Regions from separate parts of the Streptomyces sp. NPDC006261 genome, predicted to be linked through region 1. Evidence: riboswitches for the same ligand, from Rfam matches in the RefSeq annotation. Region 1 holds a riboswitch; each other region holds the start of a gene.

Region 1 (3,867 bases):
GCTGCTCATCGGCGGCGGGCTCCTCTTCGACTGGCTCGCCCCGCCCAACTTCACCGCCGTCCCCCTGTTCGTGGCCGCGCCGCTGATCGCCGCCCCCTTCTTCTCGCTCGCCAGCACGATCCGTACGGGCGTGGCCTCGCTCCTCTCCGTCATCGCGATGCGGCTCTCCGACGGCACGTCCACCCAGGTCGTCCCGGTCATCGAGATGATCACGGTCCTCACCGCCGCGGCCCTGGCCCTCGTCATCAACGGGGTCGTCCGCCGCAGCAACGAGCAGCTGGCCTCGGCCCGGGTCATCGCGGAGACCGCCATGCGGGCCGTGCTGCCCACCCCGGCGGAGCGGATCGGCGGGCTCCAGGTGGCCGCGCGGTACGAGGCGGCGCAGGCGGACGAGTTCGTCGGCGGGGACCTGTTCGCGGTGGCGGACACCCCGTACGGCGTACGCCTGGTCGTCGGCGACGTGCGCGGCAAGGGGCTGGACGCCGTGGAGGCGGTGGCTGTGATCATCGGGGCGTTCCGGGAGGCCGCCGAGCAGGAGCGGTCCCTGGAGGGCGTGGCCCAGCGGCTGGAGCGGGCGCTCGCGCGGGAGGGGACGCGGCGGTACGGGCTGGACGCCATGGAGGGGTTCATCACCGCCGTACTGGCCGAGATCCCGCCGGGTTCGGCCTCGCTGCGGCTGGTCAACCGCGGCCACCCCGAGCCGGTCCTGCTGCACGCGGACGGATCCCTGGAGGTCCTTGCGCCGTCCGTGCCCGCGCTGCCGCTGGGGATGGACCTCGGGGTGTGGCCCGACCGGTCCGACGAGTGGGAGCTCCCAGCCGGTTCGACGCTGCTCGCCTTCACGGACGGACTCTCCGAGGCGCGGGACGCGAAGGGGGCGTTCTACGACCCGGAGGCCCGGCTGCGCGGCCGGATCTTCCCCGGTCCCGAGGAGCTGCTCTCGGCGCTCACCGACGACGTACGGCTGCACACCGGCGGCCGGTCGACGGACGACATGGCGCTGCTCGCCGTCAGCCGGCCGGCGGAGGGGCAGCCGCCGCGGCGGACGACGGTGAAGATTGTCGGCCGGGGCGGTGACACGGTGCGTAATCGATAAGCACCGCTCCGCATAACAGTTGACACACCATCAGAAAAAGAGGTGTGGGTGAGCGGTCGTCAAGTCGGCCGATTCAGACCGCTTGTGTGCGGTAAGTCCCCGTCGAAGCCGTTAATGATCAACAAGAACAGCTTGGAATCGGGCCCGTCTGTCTATTAACGTTCGATAACGCAGCGCGGTCGTCCCAGCCGTCGTCAGAGACGGCGCCGTGCGCGAGCGCCGAATCCCGCAAGGGAACCGGGGAACCACCTACATGGGGTGAATCGGACGCCTGTGTCTCGTGAGAGACGGAGGGGCCCGTAGGAGACCTTCCTGCTCCGAACCCGTCAGCTAACCCGGTAGGCGAGAAGGAAGGAAAGGAGTGCGCCCACGTGGCGTCCAACAAGCCTGCCCCTGAGGCCCCGTCACCCTTCACTGCCGATGGCCTCGGTGGTCCGGAGCGGACGTGGGAGGAGTGGAATCCCACCGCGGAGTCCATCCGTCCCGTGCGCGGCAAGCACCGCGTGGCCAAGCAGCGGGGTCTCGCCCGTAGCTCCACCGTCCTCGGAGTCGGCGTCATAGCGGCCGTCGGTGCGGGTGGCATGGCCACCGCGCAGAGCAAGCCGCCGGTCTCCATCTCTCTTCCCGATTCCATCGCGGACAATCTCCCCGACGCCAAGTCCCTTCCCGGCGTCGGGTCCTTCATGTCCGACGAGGCCGAGGCCGCACCGGTCACCGCCGCTCCGCTCACCTCCGCGGGCATCACGACCGCCGAGGCCGATCAGGGCACCACCGACGCCGGCGAGGCCCTGCGCGCCCGCATCCTCCAGCAGGCCGAGCAGCAGCAGGCCAGCGCCGACGCCGAGGCCAAGGCCGCCGAGGAGAAGGCCGCCGCCGAGAAGGCCGCCGCCGACGCGAAGAAGCAGCAGGACGAGGCCGAGGCCGAGGTCAAGGCCCGGATCGCCGCCGAGAAGAAGGCGGCGGAGGAGGCGGCGGCGAAGAAGGCCGAGGAGGAGCGCCTCGCCAAGCTCCGCGCCAGCTACACCCTGCCCGTCTCCTCGTACACGCTCACCTCGACCTACGGTCAGTCCGGTGCGATGTGGTCCTCCGGCCAGCACACGGGCCTGGACTTCGCGGGGGCGGCCGGTTCGCCGCTCAAGGCCGTGCACGGCGGCACGATCACGGCGGCCGGCTGGTCCGGTTCGTACGGCTACCGCACGGTCCTCCAGCTGGAGGACGGTACGGAGATCTGGTACGCCCACCAGTCCTCGATCGACGTCTCGGTCGGCCAGCAGGTCAGCACCGGCGAAACCATCGGCCGCATGGGCGCCACCGGCAACGTGACCGGCGTCCACCTCCACCTGGAGGTCCGCACCGCCGGCGGCTCGGCGATGGACCCGACGGCGTGGCTGAACAGCAAGGGCCTCTCCGTCTGAGGATCCCGCACCCGCCTCCGCACTGACGAGGGCACGCGCCCCTCGGTCCCCGAAACCCCGGCAGCCCTGACGCTCACCCCCCGACGTCAGGGCTGCCGGTCTGTCCGGCGGTGGGTGCCGTACGGGCCGTGGGGGAGTTGGTACGGGGGCGGGGTGCCGTACCCGGTTGGGTAACCCTGCCCGTGGCCGTGTCCCTCGGCGTACCCGTACCCCTGGCTCTGCCCGTACCCGTACCCATAGGGCATCGGCGGGCGCGGGTGCGGTCGCGGGCCCCTGCCGGTCATGTCGGCCGCGCGGGTGAGAGCCGGGGCCGCGATGGCCCGGCGCTGCCAGAGGTGGTGCAGCAGCTCCCGCTCCCGCTCGGCGAAGTCCGGGCCCACCGCGTCGTGGCGGGCGCGGCGGCGCAGGCCGGCCAGGGTCGTCGCGAACGACTCGTACTCGGCGACCGCGCGGGCGGCCGCCCGGCCCCGGGACCGGTCCTGCTTCCCGTGCCAGTGGCGGGCCAGGTCGCGGGCCACGCCCCGGGTCCGCATCGAGGAGAGTGCCAGGGGTTCGGCCGGGGTCAGCCAGCCGGCCGTGGCGTACGCGGGGAGTTCGGCGGCGAGCGTCCGCAGCTCCCGCCGGCGCCACCAGACCGCCAGCCAGGTCACCAGCGCGAACACCGGGACCATCACCATTCCGTACACCGCGTAGAAGCCGTACGGGCCGAAGGCCGACGAGCCGTTCCACAGGGCGTGCAGGCCCATCGCGAACAGCAGGCCGAGCAGCGGCCACGCGATCCGGCGGACCCGGTGGTGGCGGGCGCTGATGACCGCGAAGCCGAAGCCGAGGCCGGTGAGCACGGTGAACAGCGGATGCGCGAACGGCGACATCACGATCCGTACGAAGAACGTCCCGGCGGTCACCGAGGCGATCCCGGAGCTGCCCAGCTGCTGGTCCTCGTCGAAGGCGTTGCCCAGGTAGAGGATGTTCTCGGTGAAGGCGAAGCCGGTCGCGGTGAAACCCGCTACCACGACGCCGTCGACCACGCCCCGGAACTCCCGCCTCCGGAAGACGAAGATCAGCAGGACCGAGACGGCCTTGGCGCTCTCCTCCACGACCGGGGCGATCACCGTCGCCCCCAGGGTGTCGGCGCTCGCCGGGTCGGCCGTCGCGGTGGCTATCCAGCGCACCGCGAACGAGTTGGCGATGATCGCGACGAGCGCGGCGGCGCACGCGCCCCAGGCGAAGGAGAAGAGCAGGTTCCGCCAGGGGCCCGGTTCGACGCGGTCCAGCCAGCGGAAGGCGGCCAGCAGGAGCGGCACCGGAAGCACCGCCAGGCCGAGGCCCACCAGGAATCCCTCCGGGCCCGTCTGC
Region 2 (3,867 bases), on a different contig from region 1:
TCGCCCCCTCAGAGCTTGGCTCACTCAGGGCCTTATTCAGGCAGCATGGATAAAGCCCTCGGCAATTACTTCTCTTTGTATACGGTGCCCTTGTTAATGACGGGCACCCGCGATGTTTACGCCGTGTTGCGAAGAACTCACCCGGGGCGGCGGCGCCGCTCGCCGGCCGGGGCGGTCCGGGCGGCGCAGCCGGTGTGCCCCGGCGGCTCGTTCCGCATGCTGGGCGGTCAGCACCCTGGCCCGTTCCGTGTCGCCGCGCGCCACCGCGTCCACGATGGCCCCGTGCTCGGCCCAGGAGTCGACCGGGCGGGCCGGCTGCTCGACAGCGTACATCCAGGCGATCTTGTGTCGGAGCTGGGTGAGCAGGGCGATGAGACCGGGGCTGCCGGAGGCCTGGGCGAGGGTCTCGTGGAACCAGCCGCCCAGCGACCGCAGATCCTCCCCTTCGCCCCGGCGGGCCCGCTCCTGGCCCAGTCTGACCAGGCCGCGGAGCACCTTCAGGTGGGCCTCCGTGCGGCGCTGGGCGGCCCGGGCCGCACCGAGCGGCTCCAGGAGCATCCGCACCTCCAGCAGGTCGGCGGCCTCCCGCTCGGTGGGCTCGGCGACACAGGCCCCGGCGTGCCTGCGGGTGACGACGAAGCCCTCGGACTCCAGGGTGCGCAGCGCCTCGCGCACCGGGACGCGGGAGACCCCGTACCGGCGCGCCAGCAGCTCTTCGGTGAGGCGGCTGCCGCGCTCGTAGACACCGGAGACGATGTCGTCACGGATTGCCGTGCATACCGAGTGCGCGGGAACGCGCATGTCCGAACCTCCGCCTTGATCCCCGCGAAACGCGGCCGGCCGACGCCTGTTCCGTGACTCTATTGCAGTCTGCCGCAATTTCCGATGGCAGGCCGGAGTTGCTGGATATCTTCTGGCCAGGGCCGGGGCGGGAGCGACTCGGTACTGGGCTTTCCCCGGCGCATACCGAAGGCCCCGGCGGCAAACCGGGGCCTTCGGAAGTCGGGCGTCGCGCGAGGTGGGGTCAGAGGCTCAGACCGTGCGAGCGCAGGTAGCCGACCGGGTCCATGTCCGAGCCGTACTCCGGGGTGGTCCGGGCCTCGAAGTGGAGGTGCGGGCCGGTGGAGTTGCCGGTGGAGCCGGAAAGGCCGATCTGCTGGCCGGAGGTGACGCTCTGGCCGACGGAGACGCCGATCGAAGAGAGGTGGCCGTACTGGGTGTAGGTGCCGTCCGTCATCCGGAGCACGATGTTGTTGCCGTACGCGCCGCCCCAGCCTGCCTCGACGACCGTACCGGCGCCGACCGCGACGACGGAGCTGCCGGAGGCTGCGCGGAAGTCCACGCCGGAGTGGCTGCCGGAGGACCAGAGCGCGCCACCCGACTTGTAGCCGGTGGTGACGTACGAGCCGGCGACCGGGAGGTGGAAGGCGTTGAGGCGGGCGCGCTCGGCGGCGCGGGCGGCCCGGGCCTTCTCCTCGCGCACCTCCTTGGCGCGGGCGTCGGCCTTGCGCTGGGCCTCGGCCTTCGCCTTGGCCTTCGCGGCCTTGGCCTTGGCTTCGGCGGCCGCCTTGGCCTTCGCCTTGGCGATGGCTTCGGCCTGCTGGTGCTGCGCCCGGGCCTGGGCGTCGATCTGCTCGGCGAGCGTGGCGTCGAGGGCGACGGCCTGCGTGAGTCCAGTCTCGACGGTCTTGGGGGCCTCGGAGTCCGCTGCGACGGCCGGGGAGGCCAGGGAGCCGAGGACTCCGGTGGTGGCCAGGGCCGCGACGCCGGCGACCTGGGCGCTGCGGCGCGTCAGGCGGCTCGGGGCACGGTGCTTCCCGGTGGCACGGGTGAACGCCATGGAGGGGCTGATCCTTTCCTTCCTTCTCGCCTACCGGGTTAGCTGACGGGTTCGGAGCAGGAAGGTCTCCTACGGAGCTCCGCGCCGGGTCACGGCACGGGGATCCGATTCACCCCAGGGACTGCGTGGGTCCCCGGCTCCCCAGGCTCGCGCCTGACGGGGACTCGGCGATGGCTGCCCGGCGCCGCGGATGCGGCATACGGGTTACGGACAGCTGGGCCGACGCTAGGCGGGGCGGCTTCCCGCCACCAAACGGACAGGGCGATTTGTCGCGCATCCCACAGGGCATATATGCGCTCTCTCCAATGAATGGAATGAATAGCCCTTAACGGACAAATGCGAGGACCCCGGCGGATCGCACTCCGCCGGGGTCCTCTTCGTCCTGTTGTGTACCGACGACGCGTCAGCCGCTGACGACGGTCACCTCGCCGATGCCGAGCGCCTTCACCGGCTCCGCGATCTGGGCCGCGTCCCCCACCAGGACCGTGACCAGCCGGTCCACCGGGAAGGCACTGACCACGGCCGCGGTCGCCTCCACGGTGCCCGTCTCGGCGAGGCGGGCGTACAGCTGGGCCTGGTAGTCGTCGGGCAGGTGCTGCTCGACCTGGTCGGCCAGCGTGCTCGCGACCGAGGCGGCCGTCTCGAACTTCAGCGGGGCGACGCCCACCAGGTTCTGCACGGCCGTCTCGCGCTCGGCGTCGGTCAGCCCCTCGGCCGCCAGCGTCCGCAGGACCTTCCAGAGGTCCTCCAGCGCCGGGCCGGTGGACTCGGTGTCCACCGAACCGCTGATGGCGAGCATCGCCGCGCCGCCCGAGTCGGGGCCGGTGGAGCGCAGAACCTGGGCGAAGGCGCGTACGCCGTAGGTGTAACCCTTCTCCTCGCGCAGCACCCGGTCCAGCCGGGAGGTGAGCGTGCCGCCCAGGCAGTACGCGCCGAGCACCTGGGCCGGCCAGACGCGCTCGTGCCGGTCGGCGCCGATGCGGCCGATCAGCAGCTGGGTCTGTACCGCGCCGGGGCGGTCCACGATGACCACACGGCCGGTGTCGTCGGCGGTGATCGGCGGGACCGGACGGGCCTGGCCCGCGTTGCCCGACCAGTCACCGAGGGTGTCGGCGAGCAGGGCGTCCAGGTCGATGCCGGTGAGGTCGCCGACGATCACGGCCGTCGCGGTGGCGGGGCGGATGTGGGCGTCGAAGAAGGCGCGCACGGCGGCGGCGTCGATCCGCCGCACCGTCTCCTCGGTGCCCAGACGCGGGCGGGACATCCGGGCGGTGGCCGGAAAGAGCTCCTTGGAGAGCTGCTTGGCGGCGCGCCGGGACGGGTTGGCCTGCTCGTGCGGGATCTCGTCGAGGCGGTTGCCGACGAGCCGCTCGATCTCGCTCTCGGCGAAGGCCGGGGCGCGCAGAGCCTCGGCGACCAGGCCGAGCGCCTTGGCCAGCCGGGAGGCCGGGACCTCCAGGGAGACCCGGACGCCGGGGTGGTCGGCGTGCGCGTCCAGGGTGGCGCCGCACCGCTCCAGCTCGGCGGCGAACTCCTCGGCGCTGTGCTTGTCGGTGCCCTCGGAGAGCGCGCGCGACATGATCGTGGCCACGCCGTCCAGGCCCTCGGGCTCGGCGTCCAGCGGCGCGTCCAGGAAGATCTCCACCGCGACGACCTGCTGGCCGGGGCGGTGGCAGCGCAGCACGGTCAGCCCGTTGGGCAGGGCGCCGCGCTCGGGCGCGGGGAACGCCCACGGCCGGGCGGTGCCCGGGGTCGGCTGCGGGTGGTACTCCATGGCTACTCCAGTCACGGCGGCGTCGCTCACTTGTCCGCCCCCTCGGGCGCGTCGATGGCCTCGTCGGCGTCCTCGGCCGGCTCGATCGGCTCGTAGACCAGCACCGCCCGGTTGTCGGGGCGCAGAGCCGCCTGGGCCGCCTCGCGCACCTCCTCCGCGGTGATGTCCAGGACGCGTCCCACGGCACTCAGGGCGAGCTGCGGGTCGCCGAACAGGACCGCGTAACGGCACAGTTCGTCGGCGCGGCCCGCGA
Region 3 (3,867 bases), on a different contig from region 1:
CTGATCCACGACTTCGCCTTCCCGCTCCCCATCTACGCCATCTGCGAGCTGCTCGGCGTCCCGCGCGAGGACCAGGACGACTTCCGGGACTGGGCGGGCATGATGATCCGCCACGGCGGCGGGCCGCGCGGCGGGGTGGCCCGGTCGGTGAAGAAGATGCGCGGCTATCTCGCCGAACTCATCCACCGGAAGAGGGAGAATCCCGGGGACGACCTGATCTCCGGGCTGATCCGGGCCAGTGACCACGGCGAGCACCTCACCGAGAACGAGGCCGCGGCGATGGCCTTCATCCTGCTCTTCGCCGGTTTCGAGACGACGGTCAACCTCATCGGCAACGGCACGTACGCCCTGCTGCGCCACCCCGAGCAGCGCGCCCGGCTTGAGGCATCCCTGGCGGCGGGGGAGAGCGCGCTGCTGGCCACCGGGATCGAGGAGTTGCTCCGGTTCGACGGGCCGGTGGAGCTCGCGACCTGGCGGTACGCCACCGAGGCGCTGACGCTCGGCGGGCGGGGGATCGCGGCCGGGGACCCGGTGCTCGTGGTGCTGGCGGCGGCCGACCGGGACCCGGACCGGTTCGTGGATCCGGACGTGCTCGACCTCTCACGGAGTGACAATCAGCACCTCGGTTACGGTCACGGCATCCACTACTGCCTGGGAGCACCGCTGGCCCGGCTGGAGGGCCAGGCCGCGGTGGCGACGCTGCTGAGACGCCTTCCTGGCCTGCGACTTGCTGCGGAACCGGCCGATTTGCGTTGGCGCGGCGGGCTCATCATGCGCGGACTGCGCACCCTGCCGGTGGAATTCGAGCCCGGACGCCGCCTCGAAAAAAGTGACACGCGGTCACCTCTGTGACTTTCACGTGATCTGCGCTGCATCGACTTGTGACATGCGTTCGAGTCCCGCTAGGTTCACGGTTCGACGCGTCGGCCACTGTTCACTCTTGGCCCGTCCGTCACTTGTTCAACAGCTTCATGCTCCTCAGTTCCTGCTTGTCAGTCGCACGGAAGGCATACCCCATGGGCTCCGCGAACGGCAGACACCGCCGCCCTCGTCAGGCACCCGCCATCGTCGTCGCCGCAGGCGTGACCGGATCGGCCATCGCCATTCCGCTCCTCGGCGCGGCGGGCGCACACGCAGCCGACGCCACCACCTGGGACCGGGTCGCGGAGTGCGAGAGCGGCGGCATGTGGAGTGCCGACCTCGGCAACGGCTACTACGGCGGGCTCCAGTTCTCGCAGGAGACCTGGTCGGCGTACGGCGGCGACGCCTTCGCGGAGCGGGCCGACCTGGCCAGCCGCTCGCAGCAGATATCCGTCGCCGAGGAGGTCCTGCGCGACCAGGGGCCGCAGGCGTGGCCGAGCTGCGCGGTGATCTCGGGCCTCGCGGTGGACGGCAGCCTGCCCGGTGTCGACCCCGGTACCGCGCCCTCCGCCGACCCCACCCAGGATCCGACGACCGCACCCTCGGACGAAGCGGGTGGAAAGGGTGAACGGGAAGGTTCCGGCACGGGTTCGACCGGTAGGACGGGCTCGACCGACACCACGGGCTCGACCGGTCAGGCGGGCGGAAGCGGCAAGGGTGAGAAGAAGGGCGGCGACACGCTCGACCCCTCGGTGAAGCCTTCCGCGCCCCCGGCAACCGGAAAGACCGGAACCCCTGGGTCTCCTGACGCCTCGCAGCCCTCCGCCTCCGCCCCCGACGCCTCCGAGGGCGCCGACCGCACCGGCGGCAAGCATCGGGGCACTCCCGCCCCAGAGGAGACCGGTGCGGTCGGCCGGGGGGACGGCCCCCGGGAGTCCGGCCGGCACGCCTCGCGGGGCGAGGGTGACGCGCGTGACGGCAGTGCGGTCGCCCACGGCGGCTACACCGTGCAGCCCGGGGACAGCCTCTGGGCCATCGCCGACGCCCAGGAGCTTCCCCAGGGCTGGACCGGCCTGTACGAGGCCAACAAGGACCTCCTGGGCTCCGACCCGGACCTGATCCTGCCCGGCCAGAGCCTGGATCTGGGTCTGGGTCAGAGCGCCGGGGAAGGTGCCGGGGCGAGCGCCGGGGCGAGCGCCGAGGCGCCCGCCGCCAACTGATCGAATTCGGGAAAACACCCCAAAATCGCGGGTAGTTCAGAGACCTATGTCCACTTATGCGTAAGTGAGACATGGGTCTCTTTGCTGCAACTGGCGTGTCGCGTCCGCCCGCACGGTGCAGATCCCCTCCGACCTGCGGAAACGATCCGTCAGGGTGAGCAAGTAAGCGCCAATTGGACTAGTATGTCCATCTTTGAATGTCGGGGTTGCCTGTGTTTACGGTCGGAACCGCTCGCACCGCGGGCCCCGTCGACCGTCACGCCGAATCCTGCCGTCGGTCGAAGGGAACAGACGCGTAAAGCGCCGTAGGCAGGAGCGGGGGACCCAGGTAGGCCGCCGGGTCCGTGCAGCCCCTTCGAAGGGCAGTCCCTTCGAAGTCGGGACGCACGGGAACGGCTTGGGGTGAAGTCGCGTGCAAGGTCGCGCGACCGGGCAACTCATCAGCCCGAACCCGACAGCTCACCTCGTAGGCGTCGGTGAGGAGATTCGTTCCATGCTGCTTAACAGCAAGGGCAAGCACCGCCGCCCCTCGAAGACCGTCCGTTTCGCCACCCTCGCGGGCATCACCGGTGCCGCCGTCGCCGTCCCGCTGATGGGCGCGACCAACGCTTCCGCCGCCTCCGTCGAGACCTGGGACGCCGTCGCCCAGTGCGAGTCGGGCGGCAACTGGTCCATCAACACCGGCAACGGCTACTACGGCGGGCTGCAGTTCTCGCAGTCGAGCTGGGCCGCCGCCGGCGGTACGCAGTACGCCTCCCGTGCCGACCTGGCCTCCAAGGACCAGCAGATCGCCACCGCCGAGAAGCTCCTCGACATGCAGGGTCCGGGTGCCTGGGCCTGCGCCGGCGCCGGCGGCCTCACCAACGACGGTGTGGACCCGGGCGTGAACACCGGCTCCGGCCAGTCCGCGAGCAAGCCCGAGAAGGCGCAGCCCGAGCGCAAGGCCGAGCAGCCCACCACGCGCAGCGAGCAGCGCACCGCCCCGGCCGCCCCCAAGGCCGAGAGCTCCAAGAAGACCGTCACCACCCCGACCGGTGAGAAGGTCCAGAAGGGCGACGGCGAGTACAAGGTCGAGCCCGGCGACACCCTGAGCAAGATCGCTCAGAAGGAAGGCGTCAAGGGCGGCTGGAGCAAGCTCTTCAAGCTCAACGACGACATCGTCAAGGACGCGGACCTGATCTTCCCGGGTCAGCAGCTCCACCTGAAGTAACAGCCGCCTCTCCTCCCCGGAGGGAGGGGGTCCGGCGGCACCCTCCCTCGCACGGCTCCCCGGCCCGGCGCGCTCTCCCCCGTGCGTGCCGGGCCGGGGTCTTTCCGTGGGAGGGAGGCGAGCCGCGCGAGGGGGATGCGAGGGGGGGATGCGTTCACCTCTTGTCGTCAACACTTGTTACTGCCTAGTAGATTTCTAGAGATTTGTCCCGTGATGCTGACCCTTGGGTCCTTTTTCGTCCCAGGAGACGGGCGGTCGGCCGACTGACACGGCCGGGCCGGTTAGGCTCGTGTCGCAAGGCCACAGTGACCCTGCACAACCAGCGTCATATCCCAGAAGGAGATGCCTCGTGCCGTCCATCGACGTCGTCGTAGCCAGGGAAATCCTCGACTCCCGGGGCAACCCCACGGTCGAGGTCGAGGTTGGCCTCGACGACGGCAGCACGGGCCGTGCTGCCGTTCCGTCCGGCGCCTCCACCGGTGCGTTCGAGGCCATCGAGCTTCGCGACGGTGACCCCAACCGCTACATGGGCAAGGGCGTGGAGAAGGCCGTCCTCGCCGTCATCGAGCAGATCGG
Region 4 (3,867 bases), on a different contig from region 1:
TTCGGCCCTGCCCGCCGCCGCGTTCCAGGTGAACCCGGCCCGGTTGGGGTTCTTGGTGATCGAGAGGTAGAACGAGGCCCAGGTCTCGATCCCGGTGGGCAGCGGAGCGACTTCGGCGAACGCTCCGCCGGCGTCCCAGTTGTCGATGCCGCCGGTGGGGATGGACGACTGGACCTTCCCCGTCGGGTCCCAGAGGTGGTTGGCCCGGCCGCACATGACGTTGCCGTTGTCGCCCCAGCCCTTGCCGATCTCGTCGTTGAGGCCGGGCAGCGCCCCGGTCGCCTTCAGGCCGACGAGCAGCTTGCTGGTGCCGATGCTGCCCGCGGCGAAGAAGACCTTGTCCGCCGTGACGGACTTGGTGGCGGTGGTCCGGCCGGTGGTGTCCAGCTGGTCGATGAGGACCGTGTAGCCGCCCCCGGCTGCCGGGGAGACACGGGTGACCTTGTGCAGGGGGGTGATGGCCACCCTGCCGGTGGCCTTGCTCCGGTCGATGTAGGTCTTCTGGAGCGACTTCTTGCCGTAGTTGTTGCCGTAGAGGATCTCGGCGTCCAGCGCGGACTTCGGGACGGTGCCGGCCGCCTCCTGCTTCATGTAGTCCCAGTCGTACACGGCGGGCACGAAGAGGAACGGAAAGCCCGAGCGCTGGGCGTGCTTCCGGCCGACCCGCGCGTACTGGTAGCAGTCGACGCTGTCGAACCACGCGGGGTCGATGGTGGTGACCCCGAGGTCCGCGTTGGCGCGCGGGTAGTAGGTGCTGTACATCTCCGCGGCGTTCACCGACGGGAGGATGGCGGCGAAGTTCTCCCGCTTGGGTGTGACGGCCATACCGCCGTTGACCAGCGAGCCGCCCCCGACGCCGCGCCCCTGGTAGACGGTGATGCCCGCGAACTCCTCGGCGTCCAGGATCCCGGTGTGGCGGTTGACGTGCCGGTCGATCGGGAAGCCGAGGAAGTTGCTGAGCGGCTGCTTCGTCCTGGTGCGCAGCCAGAAGGAGCGGTCGTCCGGCTTGGTGGTGTTGGCGAAGATCTTGCCGTCCGCGCCGGGGGTGTCCCAGGCCATGCCCATCTCGACCATGTGCACGTCCGTGCCGGCCTGGGCGAGCCGGAGAGCGGCCACCGAGCCGCCGTAGCCGGTCCCGACGATCAACACCGGCACATGGGCGCCGGATCCGATCGGGGCCGCTGCCGCCCGGGCCGTGGCCCAGACCGGTGTGGTGGATCCGGCGAGGGCCGCGACCCCGAGAAGAGAACCTGTTCCAGTGATGAATCTGCGGCGGGAGACGCCTCCGGGTGCGCCTTTGTGCGGGGTACTGCCGTTCATGTGACATCCCTCACTCTCGACAGAGTGCAACAGGTTCTACTGTCGATGGCGTGGTATGTCACTAGAAACTTGGGGGTAACTTCCCGGTACGCCGAGGGCCCCGGACCATGCGGTCCGGGGCCCTCGGGCGTGGGCGTGTACGGGATCAGTAGGCGCCGAAGACGTTGTCGATCGAGCCGTACCGGTCCGCGGCGTAGTTGCACGCCGCGGTGATGTTGGCGACCGGGTCGTAGCTGTCGGTCGAGGTGCCGGGCACGTGGTACGCCTGGAAGGTCGGGTCGATGACCTGGAGCAACCCCTTGGACGGGGTGCCCTTCACCGCGTTGGAGTCCCAGTTGTTGATGGCGTTCGGGTTGCCCGAGGACTCGCGGATGATGTTGCGGTGGATGCCCTCGTAGCTGCCGGGGATGCCGTTCTGGGCCATGACCGCCAGCGACTCCCTGATCCAGCCATCGAGGTCGTTCGTGTAGGTGGCGGGGGCGGCCGTGGTGCGCTCCGAGCGATCGGCGCGCTCCGCCGTCGCGGTGCGGTCGGCGGACGGGGCGGCGGCCTTGGAAGCCTTGGGCGCCTTGGCGTCTGACGGGGCGGCAGCCTTGGCGCCGATGGTCAGCGTGATACCCGGGTGAATAAGGTTCGGGTTCTCGCCGACGGCCTTGCGGTTTCCTTCGTACAGCTTCTTCCAGCCGCCGCTGACGGAATACTGACGGGCGATCTTGGAAAGCGTCTCGCCGGACACCACGGAATGCGTGGCGGGCGCAGCCTTCGTCACGGAATTCACCTGGGCGGTCACGGAGACGGGAACGACCGCCTTTTCCGCGGTGACGGAGGGCGCGGGGGCGGCGGATGCGGTGGTGGCACCGAGCACCGGGAGGGCCAGAACGGCTCCACCCGCGGTCACAGCGGCGATGCCGCGGCTCAGCGAGACGGACTTGGGACGGCGGTGCTTACCCTGTGAGGGCATGGGGGATTTCCTCTCCGGCGCCTACGAGGTGAGCTGTCGGGTTCAGACGGGAGATGTCTGGCCGCATGGACATGCGACTTCACCCCTAGCCGTTCCGGATACCGGATCGGCGGCTTACCTGGGTCCCCCGCTCCTGCCGTACGTGGGTGGGTTTCGGATTCCCGGACGGCGGCAGGATTCGGCGTTCCATCCGGATTGATCGTGACCGTAGGCGAAAAGCGCCGGACAGAACAAGCCCCGAATTCCGGATGACCTTTCTCCGCAAGATCGAATGCACGAATTGCCGGCCGCGCCCGTTCCGTCACGGTGTCAACTTTCCTGGCGCAGAAGGGAACCGAACCCTCCACTTCCGCGTCCGCACCTCCGGACGTGATGCTCACCACTTCGCACGGAGGCGGCCGAAACAGGCGCGTCCAAAACCATCTAAGAGCCCTAATAGGGCCTTTATGGAAGAGAGGGCTAAAAGGCCAAAATCACCCATACCGCCTCATAGGAACGGACTTATCGGGCGGTTCCGCAGGCCGGGTCGGAGGCTCCACGGGACCAGGGCTTACCGTGTGGGGTGGAGACTAGTAAGCCAACCCTTACCTTCGACGTACGCTGTACCTGCCCGCGTTCGCCCGCCTTAAGGATCACCACGCCATGACACGCCCCGTCCGCGTCGCCATTGTCGGAGCCGGCCCTGCCGGTATCTATGCTGCGGACGCGCTGCTCAAATCCGAGGTCTGCCAGGACCCGGGGGTCTCGATCGACCTGTTCGAGCGCATGCCCGCGCCCTTCGGCCTGATCCGTTACGGCGTGGCCCCCGACCACCCCCGGATCAAGGGCATCGTCAAGGCGCTGCACCAGGTGCTGGACAAGCCGCAGATCCGCCTCTTCGGCAACGTGAGCTACCCGAACGACATCGGCCTGGACGACCTGCGGTCCTTCTACGACGCGGTGATCTTCTCGACCGGCGCCGAGGCCGACCGGTCGCTCGACATCGCGGGCATCGAGCTGGACGGCTCCTACGGCGCGGCCGAGTTCGTCTCCTGGTACGACGGCCACCCCGAGGTCCCGCGCACCTGGCCGCTCACCGCGGAGAAGGTCGCCGTCCTCGGTGTCGGCAACGTGGCGCTGGACGTGGCCCGGGTGCTGGCCAAGACGGCGGACGAGCTGCTGCCGACCGAGATCCCGGACAACGTGTACCAGGGCCTCAAGGCGAACAAGGCGCTGGAGGTGCATGTATTCGGGCGGCGTGGCCCGGCGCAGGCCAAGTTCAGCCCCATGGAGCTGCGGGAGCTGGACCACTCCCCCAGCATCGAGGTCATCGTCAACCCCGAGGACATCGAGTACGACGAGGGCTCCATCGCCACCCGGCGGGAGAACAAGCAGGCCAACATGGTCGCGCAGACCCTGGAGAACTGGGCGATCCGCGATGTGGGCGACCGCCCGCACAAGCTCTTCCTGCACTTCTTCGAGTCCCCGGTCGAGATCCTCGGCGAGGACGGCAAGGTCGCCGCGCTGCGCACCGAGCGCACCGAGCTGGACGGTACCGGTAACGTCAGGGGCACCGGCAAGTTCACCGACTGGGACATGCAGAGCGT

The links. A riboswitch is a leader RNA that binds a small molecule or an ion and turns the genes downstream of it on or off. The one in region 1 is predicted to bind cyclic di-AMP.
Region 2: another riboswitch for cyclic di-AMP. It lies ahead of ABZ154_RS01750 (M23 family metallopeptidase); the one in region 1 lies ahead of ABZ154_RS28800 (M23 family metallopeptidase).
Region 3: another riboswitch for cyclic di-AMP. It lies ahead of ABZ154_RS07885 (transglycosylase family protein); the one in region 1 lies ahead of ABZ154_RS28800 (M23 family metallopeptidase).
Region 4: another riboswitch for cyclic di-AMP. It lies ahead of ABZ154_RS17320 (transglycosylase SLT domain-containing protein); the one in region 1 lies ahead of ABZ154_RS28800 (M23 family metallopeptidase).

What each region holds. Positions count from the first base shown of each region.
Region 1 is NZ_JBEXSI010000058.1:16,714-20,580, reverse strand. Features, by position in the region: gene ABZ154_RS28805 (PP2C family protein-serine/threonine phosphatase) at 1-1,096, shown strand, start outside; cyclic di-AMP (ydaO/yuaA leader) riboswitch at 1,304-1,456, shown strand; gene ABZ154_RS28800 (M23 family metallopeptidase) at 1,468-2,511, shown strand; gene ABZ154_RS28795 (PrsW family glutamic-type intramembrane protease) at 2,598-3,867, opposite strand, start outside.
Region 2 is NZ_JBEXSI010000002.1:110,481-114,347, reverse strand. Features, by position in the region: gene ABZ154_RS01755 (GntR family transcriptional regulator) at 94-801, opposite strand; gene ABZ154_RS01750 (M23 family metallopeptidase) at 1,025-1,840, opposite strand; cyclic di-AMP (ydaO/yuaA leader) riboswitch at 1,854-2,020, opposite strand; gene ABZ154_RS01745 (pitrilysin family protein) at 2,244-3,614, opposite strand; gene ABZ154_RS01740 (pitrilysin family protein) at 3,641-3,867, opposite strand, start outside.
Region 3 is NZ_JBEXSI010000009.1:77,376-81,242, forward strand. Features, by position in the region: gene ABZ154_RS07875 (cytochrome P450) at 1-852, shown strand, start outside; gene ABZ154_RS07880 (transglycosylase family protein) at 1,017-2,081, shown strand; cyclic di-AMP (ydaO/yuaA leader) riboswitch at 2,373-2,569, shown strand; gene ABZ154_RS07885 (transglycosylase family protein) at 2,575-3,291, shown strand; gene eno (phosphopyruvate hydratase) at 3,641-3,867, shown strand, end outside.
Region 4 is NZ_JBEXSI010000023.1:57,873-61,739, forward strand. Features, by position in the region: gene ABZ154_RS17315 (GMC oxidoreductase) at 1-1,320, opposite strand, end outside; gene ABZ154_RS17320 (transglycosylase SLT domain-containing protein) at 1,466-2,281, opposite strand; cyclic di-AMP (ydaO/yuaA leader) riboswitch at 2,287-2,475, opposite strand; gene ABZ154_RS17325 (FAD-dependent oxidoreductase) at 2,924-3,867, shown strand, end outside.